DNA from 2 places in the Streptomyces sp. NPDC057424 genome. Region 1 is predicted to be linked to the other one. Evidence: predicted binding sites of a transcription regulator. Region 1 holds the regulator's gene; the other holds the start of a gene.
The links. Region 1 encodes HspR, which represses chaperone genes until heat shock. Its sites were predicted from a motif close to TTGAGNNNNNNNNNCTCAA; they were not measured.
Positions count from the first base shown of each region.

Region 2: lon (endopeptidase La) is a predicted target of HspR. The motif match lies at 993-1,011, and genes of this name have one in related genera.

Region 1 covers NZ_JBHVCP010000005.1:137,980-145,412, reverse strand. Annotated here, with positions in the region: gene ACFU3E_RS07130 (helix-turn-helix transcriptional regulator) at 1-705, shown strand, start outside; gene ACFU3E_RS07125 (LuxR C-terminal-related transcriptional regulator) at 668-1,711, opposite strand; gene ACFU3E_RS07120 (sugar ABC transporter substrate-binding protein) at 1,878-2,984, opposite strand; gene ACFU3E_RS07115 (heat shock protein transcriptional repressor HspR) at 3,267-3,719, opposite strand; gene dnaJ (molecular chaperone DnaJ) at 3,725-4,915, opposite strand; gene grpE (nucleotide exchange factor GrpE) at 4,949-5,605, opposite strand; gene dnaK (molecular chaperone DnaK) at 5,602-7,433, opposite strand, start outside.
Region 2 covers NZ_JBHVCP010000052.1:34,027-41,459, forward strand. Annotated here, with positions in the region: gene lon (endopeptidase La) at 1-970, opposite strand, end outside; gene ACFU3E_RS30555 (rhomboid-like protein) at 1,079-1,888, opposite strand; gene ACFU3E_RS30560 (spermidine synthase) at 2,060-2,737, shown strand; gene ACFU3E_RS30565 (response regulator transcription factor) at 2,873-3,613, shown strand; gene ACFU3E_RS30570 (ATP-binding protein) at 3,610-4,722, shown strand; gene ACFU3E_RS30575 (multifunctional oxoglutarate decarboxylase/oxoglutarate dehydrogenase thiamine pyrophosphate-binding subunit/dihydrolipoyllysine-residue succinyltransferase subunit) at 5,004-7,433, shown strand, end outside.

The DNA of each region.
Region 1 (7,433 bases):
ATGCGGATCGCCGACTCTCACCCCACAGCCGGCGACACCCCCACGATCCAGCTGCTCACCGGCACGGAACGGATCAACCGGGCCATCACCGACGCGATGGCCGATGCCTCCGAGGAGCTGATGACCGTCCAGCCCCGCGCCGGCCTCACCGGCGAACGCGGTCAGGCCGCCGACGCCGCGTCGCTCGGCCGTGACCAGGCAGCGCTGGACCGTGGTTGCCACATCCGCACGCTGTACCCGCACACGTTGCGCCACTTTCCGATCATCGCGGCCCGTTGCGAGCGCCTGACGGGCGACGTCCAGATCCGCACGCTGGACGAAGTCCCCGACCGCCTTGTCCTCATCGACCGCACGGTGGCCTTCGTCCCGGCCGGCGAGGACGGCAAACTCGCTCTGGAGATCCGGCATCCGGCCATCGTGGATCACCTGGCCGTCACCTTCGACCGCCTCTGGCGCCTGGCCACGCCCATGTACCCCGTGGCGGCCCCCCAGCCCTCCCACAACGGCATCACCCCCCGCCAGCACGCCATAGCCGCCCTCCTCGTCGAAGGCCACACCGACGCCGTCATCGCCGACCGCCTCGGGATGAACATCCGCACCGCCCGCGTCCACATCGCCAAACTCGCCGCGACGCTGGGCAGTCAGAGCAGGGCGCAGCTCGGGTATCTCATCGGGCGGTCCGGGATTCTTGACCGGGAACGCTGAGGGGCGTGGACGCAGTGGCCCGCGGCGGTCCGTCCAGGCCCGCCTGGGCGATCCGCACGCCCAGCTGCGTACGGCTCGCCGCCCCCAGCGTCTCCGACAGCCGGGCGATGTGCGCCCGGCAGGTCCGGACGCTGATGCCCAGCCGCTCGGCGATCACCGCGTCCTGGTGCCCCTCGGCCAGCAGGGCGGCGATCGACTGCTCCCGGTGGGAGATGCCCTCGATGCCGGTGTCGGGAAGCGGGGCCGTGAGGGGGATGGCGAGGCGCCAGAGCCGTTCGAAGACCGTGACGAGGTAGGCGACGATCGCCGGGTGCCGTAGCTCCAGGGCCATCGTGCGGTCGGTGTTGGCGGGGATGAACGCGACCGTCCGGTCGAAGAGGATCAGCCGGTCGATCACCTCGTCCAGCGTGCGCGCCTCCACCGCGTCGCCCATCAGCTCCAGATAGGTCAGCAACCCCTGCCCGTGCCGGGCGACATGCGTGTACAGGTCCCTCATCCGCACACCCCGGCCGCGCAGCGCCAGCGCCCGGTGCAGCCCCTCGGAGAGTTCCGCCTCGCGGCGGATGCCGCCGGGCTGGACGGTGAGTACCTCGGTCGTGCACGCCTGGGTCGCCTCGTCCATCGCGGCCTGGATCCGGGCGAGTCCGTCCAGGACCCGGATGGCCGGGCCCTCCGCCGCCGACGCGGCCGGCCGCACCTGGCGGCCCAGCCCGGCGTACCACTCGACGGCCTCGACGGCCGAGCCCATCCGCCGCTGGCTCGCACTGACCTCGTCGTACATCCCGCGCAGCAGCCGGGTCATGACCTCCTGCGGGGAGGTCGGCACCAGCCAGTCCATGTCGTCGGGGTCCGGGTGCAGCAGGGCGAGTTCCAGCAGGCAGGGCACCGGTTCCGCGTCACGGCGCGGCACCCGGCCGCGCCGTACGGCCCGGGAATACACGCGGTCCCCGGCCTCGCACAGTCGGTCGGCACCATGGGGATGCTCATCCACCCCGTGCCCGGCCATCGCCCATCCCACCCCCGGTTCCGCCGCCTTCCGCAGCGCAACTATGCGCGGACCGGACGTGCTCCGCAACACGGCTCCCCGCGCGACGGCGGCCGGAAACCACCGGTTCACGCCGGTCTCGGAGCATCAGGTCGCAGGGGGTGGGTGAACCCGGGCCGAGGCCCGCCTACTTCAGGCCGATCTCCGAGCACGCCGCCTTGTACTCGGCCGTGCAGATGTCCGACAGCTTGTAGATGTCGTCCGCGACCACCGTGTCCTTGATGTTCTCCTTGGTGAGCGCGACCACGGGCACGAGGTGCGCCGGGATGCCCTTGTCCGTGGGGCTGTCGACCTTGTCGCGGGCCAGGGCGGCGAACTGGATGTCGCGGCCCTGGACCCTGGCGACGGCCATCTCCGCGGCGTTCTCCGCCTCCTGCGGGTACGACTTGTACACGCTCATGTACTGCTCGCCGCTGATGATCCGCTGCACGGCCGGCAGCTCCGCGTCCTGGCCGGTGATCGGCGGTACGTCGGTCACGCCGGCGGCCTTCAGCGCCTTGAGGATGCCGCCCGCCATGCCGTCGTTGGCGGAGTACACCGCCGCGATGTCGTCCTTGCCGATCTTCTCGATCGCGCCGACCATGTTGGCCTCGGCGTTCTCCGGCTTCCAGTCCTTGGTGTCGAAGGACGCGGCGATCGTCACCTTGCCGTTCAGCATGGACATCGCGCCCGCCTTGAACTGCTTGGCGTTCGGGTCGGTGGACGAGCCGTTCATCATGACGATCTTGTCGGAGAGGCTCGCGTCCTCCCCGATGGCCTCCAGCAGGGTGCGGCCCTGGACCTCGCCGACCAGCTCGTTGTCGAAGGAGATGTACGCGTCGATGGGGCCCTCGGCCAGCCGGTCGTAGGCGATGACCGGGATGCCGGCCTCCTTCGCCTTCTTCACGCCGCTCGCGATGGCGTGCGAGTCGACCGCGTCCAGCAGGATCACGTCGACCCGGTCGTCGATCATCTTCTGCATCTGGCTCGCCTGCTTGTTCGCGCTCGCCTCGGCGTTGGCGTACTCGACGCGGCCCTTGTCGTTGGTGAGGGACTCGACCTTCCGCTTGATGATCGGGTAGTCGAAGTTCTCGTAGCGCGTGTTCGCCTTCTCCGGCAGCAGCAGCCCCACGGTGATGTCGTTGCCCTTGGTCGGGCTCGCGTCGTCACTGCTCCCCGTCGCATTGAGCACGCCGCAGCCTGCGAGCGTGACGGACATCGTGGCGGCTGCCACGGATATGGCGATACGACGCATGCGGGAGCTCACTTCACGTGTGATTCGGACGTGGGCACAGCATTGGTGCCCATGTGACTGAAAAGCCAACGCGGGTGCGACCCCCAGCGTCAAGCAAAACCACTTAACGAGATGACAACACCACGCTCCGCAGCAGTTGTGGAGACTCTGCGGAATCGCCTTCAAGGACCGTGCACCATACAGCCATCCACGGAAGACCCGGCTAAATCGGTCCAAGGCATGGGAAAAGGGCCGGGAGTTTCCTCCCGGCCCCTTCCCGGCCCTTTCACGGGCGCATGCGCGTCAGTCGGACTGCTGCTGCCGCTTCGGCCGCCACACCACCAGCGCACTGGTCTGCTGCACCTCCTGGTACGGCACCAGGTCGCGCCGGTACGACGCGTGCACCGCCGCCTCGCGCTGCCGCATCGCCGCCGCCGCGCCGTCGAGCGCGTCCTCCAGCTCGGCCACCCGGGCCTGGAGCGCGGCGACCTGGTTCTCCAGTTCGATGATGCGCTTGATTCCGGCCAGGTTGATGCCCTCGTCCTGCGACAACGCCTGCACCTGGCGGAGCAGTTCGATGTCGCGGGCCGAGTAGCGCCGGCCCCGGCCGGCGGTGCGGTCGGGGGACACCAGGCCCAGTCGGTCGTACTGGCGCAGGGTCTGGGGGTGCAGGCCGGACAGCTGGGCCGCCACCGAGATGACGTAGACCGGGGTTTCCTCGGTCAGTTCATACGGATTGCGCCGACGACCGTCCATCAGACTCATGCTCCCTTCGCGGCCTGGAACAGATCCGCCCGCGGATCCTCACCCGCGGTCGCCTCGCGGTACGCCTCGAGTGCGTCACGAGCCTTCCCCGACAGGTCCTTCGGAACACTCACCTCCACGGTGACCAGAAGGTCACCGCGGGTGCCGTCCTTGCGGACCGCGCCCTTGCCCCGGGCACGCATGGTGCGCCCGTTGGGCGTGCCCGGCGGCAGCTTCAGGGTGACGGGCGGGCCACCCAGCGTGGGCACCCGCACCTCGCCGCCGAGGGCCGCCTCGGCGAAGGTCACCGGGACGGTGACCGTGAGGTTGTCCTCCTTGCGGCCGAACACCGGGTGGGAGTCGACGTGCACGACCACGTAGAGGTCGCCCGCCGGCCCGCCGCGCTCGCCCGGCGCTCCCTTGCCGCGCAGCCGGATCCGCTGGCCGTCGCTGACGCCAGCGGGGATGCGCACCTGCATGGTCCGCGAGGACTTGGCCCGGCCGCTGCCCTTGCAGACCTCGCAGGCGTTCTCCGCGATCAGGCCGCGTCCCTTGCAGTCCGGGCAGGGGTCGGTGAGGGAGAAGCCGCCGCCGCTGCCCCGGGCGACCTGCCCGGTGCCGACACAGGTCGGGCACACACGGGGCGTGCCGTTCTTGTCGCCGGTGCCCGAACAGGCCTTGCAGGGAGACTGCGACGACATCCGCAGCGGGACGGTCGCGCCCTCGATCGCCTCCGTGAAGCTGAGCGTGACCTCGGACTCGATGTCCTGGCCGCGCCGGGGGTGCGTACGCGTGCCCGGCCCGCCCGCGCCACCGCGGTTGAACAGGCCCCCGAAAACGTCACCGAGTCCGCCGCCGCCGAAGCCGCCGGCTCCCTGACCGCCGCCCTGGGCACCGCCTCCGAAGAGGTCGCCCAGGTCGAAGTTGAAGGAGCCGCCCGCGCCGCCCGGCCCCGGGCGGAAGCCGCCGTTGCCGAAGAGGGCGCGCGCGTCGTCGTACTCCTTGCGCTTCTTGGGGTCGCCGAGGATGTCGTTGGCCTCGGAGATCTCCTTGAAGCGCTCCTCCGCCCTGACGTTCCCCTTGTTGGCGTCCGGGTGGAACTCGCGGGCGAGCTTCCGGTACGCCTTCTTGATCTCGGCCTCGGTGGCGTCCTTGGGGACGCCGAGGACCTTGTAGTAGTCCTTCTCGATGAAGTCCTTGGTGCTCATCCTCGACGCCCCTCCTTTCCTTCGTCCGTGACGTCAGCCCTCGTCCGGGCCACCGCTCTCCTTGTCGTCGGCGTCGGCGGACTCGTCCGCCTTGACCGTCTGCGCCCCCGGCTGCGGTTCGGCCACCGCCACCCGCGCGGGGCGGATGGTGCGCTCGCCGATCCGGTACCCGGGCTGCAGGATCGCCACGCAGGTCGTCTCGGTGACGTCCGGCGCGTAGCTGTGCATCAGCGCTTCGTGGATCGTCGGGTCGAAGGGCTCGCCCTCCTTGCCGAACTGCTGCAGGCCCATCTTCGCGGCGGTGCTCTCCAGCGACTCGGCGACGGACTTGAAGCCGCCGACCAGTTCGCCGTGTTCCCGCGCGCGGCCGATGTCGTCGAGCACGGGCAGGAGCTCGGTCAGGAGGTTCGCGATGGCGATCTCCTTGACCGCGATCCGGTCGCGCTCGACCCGGCGGCGGTAGTTCTGGAACTCGGCCTGGAGGCGCTGGAGGTCCGCCGTGCGCTCGCTGAGCGCCGTGCGGGCCTGGTCCAGCTGAGCCACCAGAGCCACGTCCTGGCCCGTGTCCCCGGCCGGGGCCGCCCCCTCCTCAGCGGAGGGGGAGGCAGCCTTCGGCTCGGCGTCGTCGGAGGTGGCGCCGGAAGGGACGTCGGGCTGCTGCTCGTCGAAGCCCGGGGTCTCCTCCGTCACGCGGCACCGTCCTTCCGCTCGTCGTCGACGATCTCGGCGTCGACGACGTCGTCGTCGGCGGCCTTGGCACCACCGGCAGCGGCGCCCGCGTCACCGGCGGGACCACCGGCGGCCTGGGCCGCATTGGCGTCCGCGTACATGGCCTGGCCGAGCTTCTGGGAGACGGCCGCGACCTTCTCCGTGGCGGTGCGGATCTCGGCGGAGTCCTCGCCCTTGAGCTTCTCCTTCAGCTCACCGACGGCTTCCTCGACCTCGGTCTTGATCTCGCCCGGGACCTTGTCCTCGTTGTCCTTGAGGAACTTCTCGGTCTGGTAGACGAGCTGCTCGCCCTGGTTGCGGGACTCGGCGGCCTCGCGGCGCTTGTGGTCCTCCTCCGCGTACTGCTCGGCCTCCTGGCGCATGCGGTCGACCTCGTCCTTCGGCAGCGAGGAGCCGCCGGTGACGGTCATCTTCTGCTCCTTGCCCGTGCCCAGGTCCTTGGCGGTCACGTGCATGATGCCGTTGGCGTCGATGTCGAAGGACACCTCGATCTGCGGGACGCCGCGGGGCGCCGGGGGCAGACCGGTCAGCTCGAACATCCCGAGCTTCTTGTTGTACGCCGCGATCTCGCGCTCGCCCTGGTAGACCTGGATCTGCACGGACGGCTGGTTGTCCTCGGCGGTGGTGAAGATCTCGGACCGCTTGGTCGGGATCGTCGTGTTCCGCTCGATGAGCTTGGTCATGATGCCGCCCTTGGTCTCGATACCGAGGGACAGCGGGGTGACGTCGAGGAGCAGGACGTCCTTGACCTCGCCCTTGAGGACACCGGCCTGCAGGGCGGCACCGATGGCGACGACCTCGTCCGGGTTGACGCCCTTGTTGGCGTCCTTGCCGCCGGTCAGCTCCTTGACGAGCTCGGCGACGGCGGGCATACGGGTGGAGCCGCCGACGAGAACGACGTGGTCGATCTCGGAGAGGTTGATCCCGGCGTCCTTGATGACGTTGTGGAACGGCGTCTTGCAGCGCTCCAGCAGGTCCGCGGTCAGCTGCTGGAACTGGGCGCGGGTGAGCTTCTCGTCGAGGTGCAGGGGGCCCTCGGCGGAGGCGGTGATGTAGGGCAGGTTGATCGAGGTCTCGGTGGACGAGGACAGCTCGATCTTCGCCTTCTCGGCGGCCTCGCGCAGACGCTGCAGGGCCATCTTGTCCTTGCCCAGGTCCACGCCGTGGCCGGACTGGAACTGCTGGACCAGGTAGTCGACGACGCGCTGGTCCCAGTCGTCACCACCGAGGTGGTTGTCACCGTTGGTGGCCTTCACCTCGACGACACCGTCGCCGATCTCCAGCAGCGAGACGTCGAACGTACCGCCACCGAGGTCGAAGACCAGGATGGTCTGGTCGTCCTTGTCGAGGCCGTACGCCAGAGCGGCCGCGGTGGGCTCGTTGACGATGCGCAGCACGTTCAGACCGGCGATCTCGCCGGCCTCCTTCGTGGCCTGACGCTCGGAGTCGTTGAAGTACGCCGGGACGGTGATGACCGCGTCGGTCACCTTCTCGCCGAGGTAGGACTCGGCGTCCCGCTTGAGCTTCTGGAGCACGAAGGCGCTGATCTGCTGCGGGTTGAAGGGCTTCCCGTCGAGGTCGATCTTCCAGTCGGTGCCCATGTGACGCTTCACGGAGCGGATGGTCCGGTCCACGTTCGTGACCGCCTGGCGCTTGGCCACCTCTCCGACGAGCACCTCACCGTTCTTGGCGAAGGCGACGACGGACGGCGTGGTCCTGGCGCCCTCGGCGTTGGTGATGACGGTGGGCTCGCCGCCCTCCAGAACGCTGACGACGGAGTTAGTCGTGC
Region 2 (7,433 bases), on a different contig from region 1:
CCAGGACCGCCTTGGCGCCCCGGATGTCGTACGCGGAAGCGCTGTCGTCGGTGCGCTCGTTCCACGGCATCTCCAGGACCGTGTCGAGCCAGGTGCGGATCCAGGAGCCCTCGGGCGACTGGTCGGAGGACCGCTCCAGCTTGTCGACCTCCTTGAGCGCGGCCTCGCGGACCTTCTCGGGCAGGTCGGCGGCCTCCACGCGGCTGCGGTAGTCGTCGGACTCCTCGCCCTCCTGCTCGCCGCCCAGTTCGCGCAACTCCTTGCGGACGGCTTCCAGCTGACGCCGCAGCAGGAACTCGCGCTGCTGCTTGTCGACGCCCTCCTGGACGTCCTTGGCGATGGACTCGGCCACGTCCTGCTCGGCGAGGTGGTCGCGCAGTTGCTGGGTGGCGAGCTTCAGCCGGGCCACCGGGTCGGCGGTCTCCAGCAGCTCGACCTTCTGGTCGGTGGTGAGGAACGGCGAGTAGCCGGAGTTGTCGGCGAGCGCCGAGACGTCGTCGATGGCCTGGACCCGGTCGACGACCTGCCAGGCGCCGCGCTTGCGCAGCCAGGCGGTGGCGAGGGCCTTGTACTCCTTGACCAGTTCCGCGACCTGGCCGGGCAGAGGGTCCGGAACGGTGTCGTCCACGCGGGTGCCCTCGATCCAGAGGGCTGCGCCGGGACCGGTCGTCCCCGCGCCGATGCGCACCCGGCTACGCCCGCGGATCAGGGCGCCCGGGTCGCCGTCGGCGAGCCGGCCGACCTGCTCGACGGTGCCGAGGACACCGGTGTTCGCGTAGGTCCCGTCGATGCGTGGCACCAGGAGTACCCGGGGCTTTCCGGGCGTTGACCGGGCAGCGGCCTGGGCGGCCTCCACCGCGGCACGGACCTCGGAGTCGCTCAGGTCCAGCGGGACCACCATCCCGGGCAGCACGACCTCGCCGTCGAGCGGCAGCACGGGCAGGGTGAGCGGTGTGGACGTCGAAGCCATGATCTCCCCTTCGGCAGTCAAGTTGAGCTACGCCGACTCAATGCTGGAGGGGGGCGGGATGTTCCCCGGGACGTGTTCGCTGTGAGCGATCCAGCGCGAGGAAGCGGGTTACGCCTGGTGAGAGGCCTGGACGAGACGTCGCCCGGCGCGCCACCGCCGGACCTGAGGCCAGGTCGCCACGCCGATCACCAGGGCGATGAGGTGCCCCCAGTTCGTCATCGGGTCACTGAAGGCGAGCAGGTCCTGAAGGAGGATCCAGCCGAAGCCGGCCAGCAGCGGCACGCGCAGCGGGAGCGGCAGCAGACCGGCCAGGGCGCCGATGCCGGCCGCGACACCGAAGCTGACGCCGTAGTCGAGGCGGTGCAGGGAGGAGCCGGGGAGGTGCCCGGCCAGGACCGCGAGGCCCACGGGCACCTCGGTCGCGAGGGTGGCGAGGACATGTCCGAGCAGGAAGACACCGGCCGTGCGCAGACCGCCGATCCGCCGTTCCAGCGCGGTCAGCACCAGCACGAAGGCGACGGCGAACGGTGAGGTCACCCCGCCCGCGACCCACAGCGCGCTGCCGATCAGCACCAGTTCCGGCGTGCGCACCAGGTGCGCCACGTCCGTGCTGGAGCCCTGGAGCAGGGCGTGCACGAGGGCCGGGTCCGCGCACGCGGAGAACAGTGAGGTGGCGCAGAGGAGGATCGCGTATCCGAAGGTGAACGGGGTGCCGGGGGGCGTGGGCAGCAGCCGCCAGGGGCGGAGCGTGCGCAGCCGGGGCACGGCCGCCGGGACGGGCTCCCGTACTCCCGGGGCCGCCGTCTCGCGCGGGCTCCGCTGCCGCGGCACCCCGTCCAGCAGCCCCGGCACATCGGAGCCGGGCGCGCCCGCCGGCGTCGGCGTGGCCGTCTCCTGGGGCGGCGCGGTGCGTTCCACCACGGGCGCTCCTTCCGTCATGCCCCAGTCTTCGCCCCGGACACCCCGCTGTCTGTGACCCGCGCCGTGCGAGGGCCGATTCACAGCAACCCGAAAGCCGCGTCCCGCGTCCCGCCCCGGCCCCGGGTAAATGCCGGGCGCCGCGCTCCCCGTCCCTGCCAGGATGCCCCCATGCCTGCCTCGTACGACATCCCCGATGTACTGGACCGTCGCGAGGGCCCGCACGGTGAGGTGGTGCTGCGGCGGCACGGTGACCGGCTGGAGATCATCGCCAACGGCTGCTTCCTGATGGACACCTCCGACGGCCGCTCGGAGCGGCGGCTGGTCGACGCGGCGCTGGACGCCCTGGCCGGCCGGGACCGCCCCGACGTCCTGATCGGCGGACTCGGCGTCGGTTTCTCCCTCGCGCACGCCGCGGCGGATCCGCGCTGGGGACGCATCACGGTGGTGGAACGCGAGCCCGCGATCGTCGAATGGCACCTCGCCGGCCCGCTCTCCGCACTGTCCGCCCGGGCCCTGGCGGACCCCCGCACGACCATCGTCGAGACCGATCTGGTCGCCCACGTCAATGAGACATCCGACACGTACGACGCCCTGTGCCTCGACATCGACAACGGACCGGGCTGGACCGTCACGGAGGGCAATGGAAATCTCTACCGGGAGGCCGGACTGGCCAGCTGCGCAAGGGTGCTGAGACCTGGCGGAGTTCTCGCCGTCTGGTCCGCCCGGCCGTCTCCGGAATTCGAAGAAACCTTGCGGAATGCCGGGTTCCAGCAGGTGCGTACCGATGAGATCCCGGTTGCCCGGGGCGTTCCCGACGTCGTGCACCTCGGCATCCGCCCTGGATAGCAAAGGTGTGCTCACTCCCCGTACGCTGCTCCCCTGACGCCGATCATTCAAGCGTCAATCGCAACCATGCGCAGGCATAGCCAGTCAGAAGGAATCACCCCACTGATTCCGGAAAGCACACCCCAGGGGCGGGCGATGGAGCAGACACAGACCTCCCACAACGGTTCGGCGACGGCTACTCCGGGCGCACAGCGCCGGGTCCTGGTGGTCGAGGACGACGCCACGATCGTGGACGCCATCGCGACCCGCCTGCGAGCCGAGGGATTCCTCGTGCAAACAGCGGGTGACGGTCCGGCCGCGGTCGACACGGCCGAGGCCTGGCAGCCCGACCTGCTGATCCTCGACATCATGCTGCCCGGCTTCGACGGCCTGGAGGTCTGCCGGCGCGTGCAGGCCGCCCGCCCGGTGCCGGTGATGATGCTCACCGCGCGCGACGACGAGACCGACATGCTGGTCGGGCTCGGCGTCGGAGCCGACGACTACATGACCAAGCCGTTCTCGATGCGGGAGCTCGCGGCGCGCGTGCACGTCCTGCTGCGCCGGGTGGAGCGGGCCGCCATCGCGGCGGCCACCCCCCGCTCCGGCATCCTGCGCCTCGGCGAGCTGGAGATCGACCACGCGCAGCGCCGCGTACGGGTGCGCAGCGAGGACGTCCACCTGACGCCCACCGAGTTCGACCTGCTGGTGTGCCTGGCGAACACCCCGCGTGCGGTGCTCTCCCGTGAGCAGCTGCTCGCCGAGGTCTGGGACTGGGCGGACGCCTCCGGTACCCGCACGGTCGACAGCCACATCAAGGCACTGCGCCGGAAGATCGGCGCCGAGCGGATCCGCACGGTGCACGGCGTGGGTTACGCCCTGGAGACCCCGACGCCATGAGCGGTGGGCCGGCCGGACGGAGAAACCCCGGGGAGCCGGATCCCTGGGGCGGGGTGAGCCCCTTCTCGATCAAGACCAAGCTGGGCGCGCTCGTCGTCATCTCGGTGCTGATCACCACGGGCCTGTCGGTGATCGCGGTGCACACCAAGACGGAGCTGCGCTTCATCACGGTCTTCTCGATGATCGCCACTCTTCTCATCACGCAGTTCGTGGCCCATTCGCTCACGGCACCGCTGGACGAGATGACCGCGGTGGCCCGTTCCATCTCGCAGGGCGACTACACCCGCCGCACGCGGGAGAACCGCCGTGACGAGCTGGGCGACCTGGCCGTGACCATCAACGCCATGGCCGACGAGCTGGAGGCCCAGGACCGCCAGCGCAAGGAACTCGTGGCGAATGTCTCGCACGAGCTGCGCACGCCCATCGCGGGGCTGCGCGCGGTGCTGGAGAACATCGTCGACGGCGTCACGCAGGCCGACCCGGAGACGATGCGTACGGCGCTGAAGCAGACCGAGCGCCTCGGGCGGCTGGTGGAGACGCTGCTGGACCTGTCCCGCCTGGACAGCGGCGTCGTACCGCTGAAACAGCGGCGGTTCGAGGTGTGGCCGTATCTGTCCGGCGTGCTGAAGGAGGCCAACATGGTCGCCTCCGTGCGCGCGGGCATCGCCACCGGCTCGGGCAGTCACACGCGTACGGACGTCCACCTGCACCTCGACGTCTCCCCGCCGGAGTTGACCGCGCACGCCGACCCGGAGCGCATCCACCAGGTCGTCGCCAATCTCATCGACAACGCGGTCAAGCACAGCCCGCCGCACGGCCGGGTGACGGTCAAGGCGCGGCGCGGCGCCCTGCCGGAGTCCCTGGAGCTGGAGGTCCTGGACGAGGGCCCCGGCATTCCGAAGTCCGAGTGGCACCGCGTCTTCGAGCGGTTCAACCGCGGCAACGCCAAGCGGCCGCAGGGGCCGGGCAGCGACGGCGGCACGGGTCTCGGCCTGGCGATCGCCCGCTGGGCGGTGGACCTGCACGGGGGCAAGATCGGAGTGGCCGAATCCGAGCGAGGTTGCCGGATTCTTGTCACTCTTCCGGGACTGTCATCTGTGCCAAGTTGACGTAAAGTTCGAAGCGGAGCCACAAGATCCACGGGCGTCCGCACTGACGGACACGTGTGATCAGGCACAGGCCCGCGCCATCGGCGCCCGGGGCCCCGCCCCGCTCTTCCCTTCTCAAGCGGAACCACGCTTGTTTCCCGCCATTTCAAGCCCCGAAACACAGTTCCAGATGTGACTTGCACGACGTTGCACGGGCCCGACCTGACCTTCCCCGTCCAGGGGGCGTAGCCTTGATTCCCGCTGTCCATCATCTTGTGAAGCGGAAGAGGGCGGTTGCCGCCGTGTCGCCACAGTCCCCCAGTAACTCGAGCATCTCGACCGACACCGACCAAGCGGGGAAGAACCCTGCCGCGTCGTTCGGTGCCAACGAGTGGCTCGTCGACGAGATCTATCAGCAGTACCTCCAGGACCCGAATTCGGTAGACCGAGCCTGGTGGGACTTCTTCGCCGACTACAAGCCAGGGGCGGCCGCCGCCCCGGCTCCGGCGGGTACCGCGGCCGCGGAGGCCGCAGGGACCACCACCGCTCAGACCGCCGCTCCGGCGGCTCCCGCCCCGGCCCCCGCCCCGGCGGCCGAGAAGCCCGCCGCCGCTCCGGCTCCCGCCTCGGCTCCGGCCCAGGCGAAGCCCGCCGCGCAGGCCCAGGCCCCCGCTCCGGCGCAGGCCGCCCCGGCCGCGAAGCCGGCCGCCGCGAAGAAGGCCGAGCCCGCCGGTGAGGCCCCCTCGGGCCCCGAGCAGGTCGTGCTGCGCGGTCCCGCGGCAGCGGTCGCGAAGAACATGAACGCCTCCCTGGAGGTGCCCACGGCCACGTCCGTGCGCGCGGTCCCGGTGAAGCTGCTCTTCGACAACCGCATCGTCATCAACAACCACCTCAAGCGCGCCCGGGGCGGGAAGATCTCCTTCACGCACCTGATCGGCTACGCGATGGTGCAGGCCATCAAGGCCATGCCGTCGATGAACTACTCCTTCGCGGAGAAGGACGGCAAGCCGACCCTGGTCAAGCCGGAGCACGTCAACTTCGGCCTCGCCATCGACCTGGTCAAGCCCAACGGCGACCGCCAGCTCGTGGTCGCGGGCATCAAGAAGGCCGAGACGCTGAACTTCTTCGAGTTCTGGCAGGCCTACGAGGACATCGTCCGCCGCGCCCGCGACGGCAAGCTGGGCATGGACGACTTCACCGGCGTGACGGTCTCCCTGACCAACCCCGGCGGCCTCGGCACCGTCCACTCCGTGCCGCGTCTGATGCCCGGACAGTCGGTGATCATGGGCGTCGGCTCCATGGACTACCCGGCCGAGTTCCAGGGCACCTCCCAGGACACCCTGAACAAGCTCGGCATCTCGAAGGTCATGACGCTCACGTCGACCTACGACCACCGGGTGATCCAGGGCGCCGCCTCCGGCGAGTTCCTGCGGATCGTCGCCAACCTCCTCCTCGGTGAGAACGGCTTCTACGACGACGTCTTCGAGGCGCTGCGCATCCCCTACGAGCCGGTCCGCTGGCTCAAGGACATCGACGCGTCGCACGACGACGACGTCACGAAGGCCGCCCGCGTCTTCGAGCTGATCCACTCCTACCGGGTCCGCGGCCACGTCATGGCCGACACCGACCCGCTGGAGTACCAGCAGCGCAAGCACCCCGACCTGGACATCACCGAGCACGGGCTCACCCTGTGGGACCTGGAGCGCGAGTTCGCCGTCGGCGGATTCGCCGGCAAGTCCCTGATGAAGCTGCGCGACATCCTCGGCGTGCTGCGCGACTCGTACTGCCGCACCACCGGCGTCGAGTTCATGCACATCCAGGACCCGAAGCAGCGCAAGTGGATCCAGGACCGCATCGAGCGCTCGCACACCAAGCCGGAGCGTGAGGAGCAGCTGCGCATCCTGCGCCGGCTGAACGCCGCCGAGGCCTTCGAGACCTTCCTGCAGACGAAGTACGTCGGCCAGAAGCGCTTCTCCCTGGAGGGCGGCGAGTCCGTCATCCCGCTGCTGGACGCCGTGCTGGACTCGGCCGCCGAGTCCCGCCTGGACGAGGTCGTCGTCGGCATGGCCCACCGCGGCCGCCTGAACGTCCTCGCCAACATCGTCGGCAAGTCGTACGCGCAGATCTTCCGCGAGTTCGAGGGCAACCTCGACCCGAAGTCGATGCACGGCTCCGGCGACGTGAAGTACCACCTGGGTGCCGAGGGCACCTTCACCGGTCTCGACGGCGAGCAGATCAAGGTCTCCCTGGTCGCGAACCCCTCGCACCTGGAGGCGGTGGACCCGGTCCTGGAAGGCGTCTCGCGCGCCAAGCAGGACATCATCAACAAGGGCGGCACGGACTTCACCGTCCTGCCGGTGGCGATCCACGGCGACGCGGCCTTCGCGGGCCAGGGCGTGGTGGCCGAGACCCTGAACATGTCGCAGCTGCGCGGCTACCGCACCGGCGGCACGGTCCACATCGTCATCAACAACCAGGTCGGCTTCACCGCGGCCCCCGAGTCCTCGCGTTCCTCCATGTACGCCACGGACGTGGCCCGCATGATCGAGGCCCCGATCTTCCACGTGAACGGCGACGACCCGGAGGCCGTGGTCCGCGTGGCCCGGCTGGCCTTCGAGTTCCGCCAGGCGTTCAACAAGGACGTGGTGATCGACCTCATCTGCTACCGCCGCCGCGGTCACAACGAGTCGGACAACCCGGCCTTCACCCAGCCGCTGATGTACGACCTGATC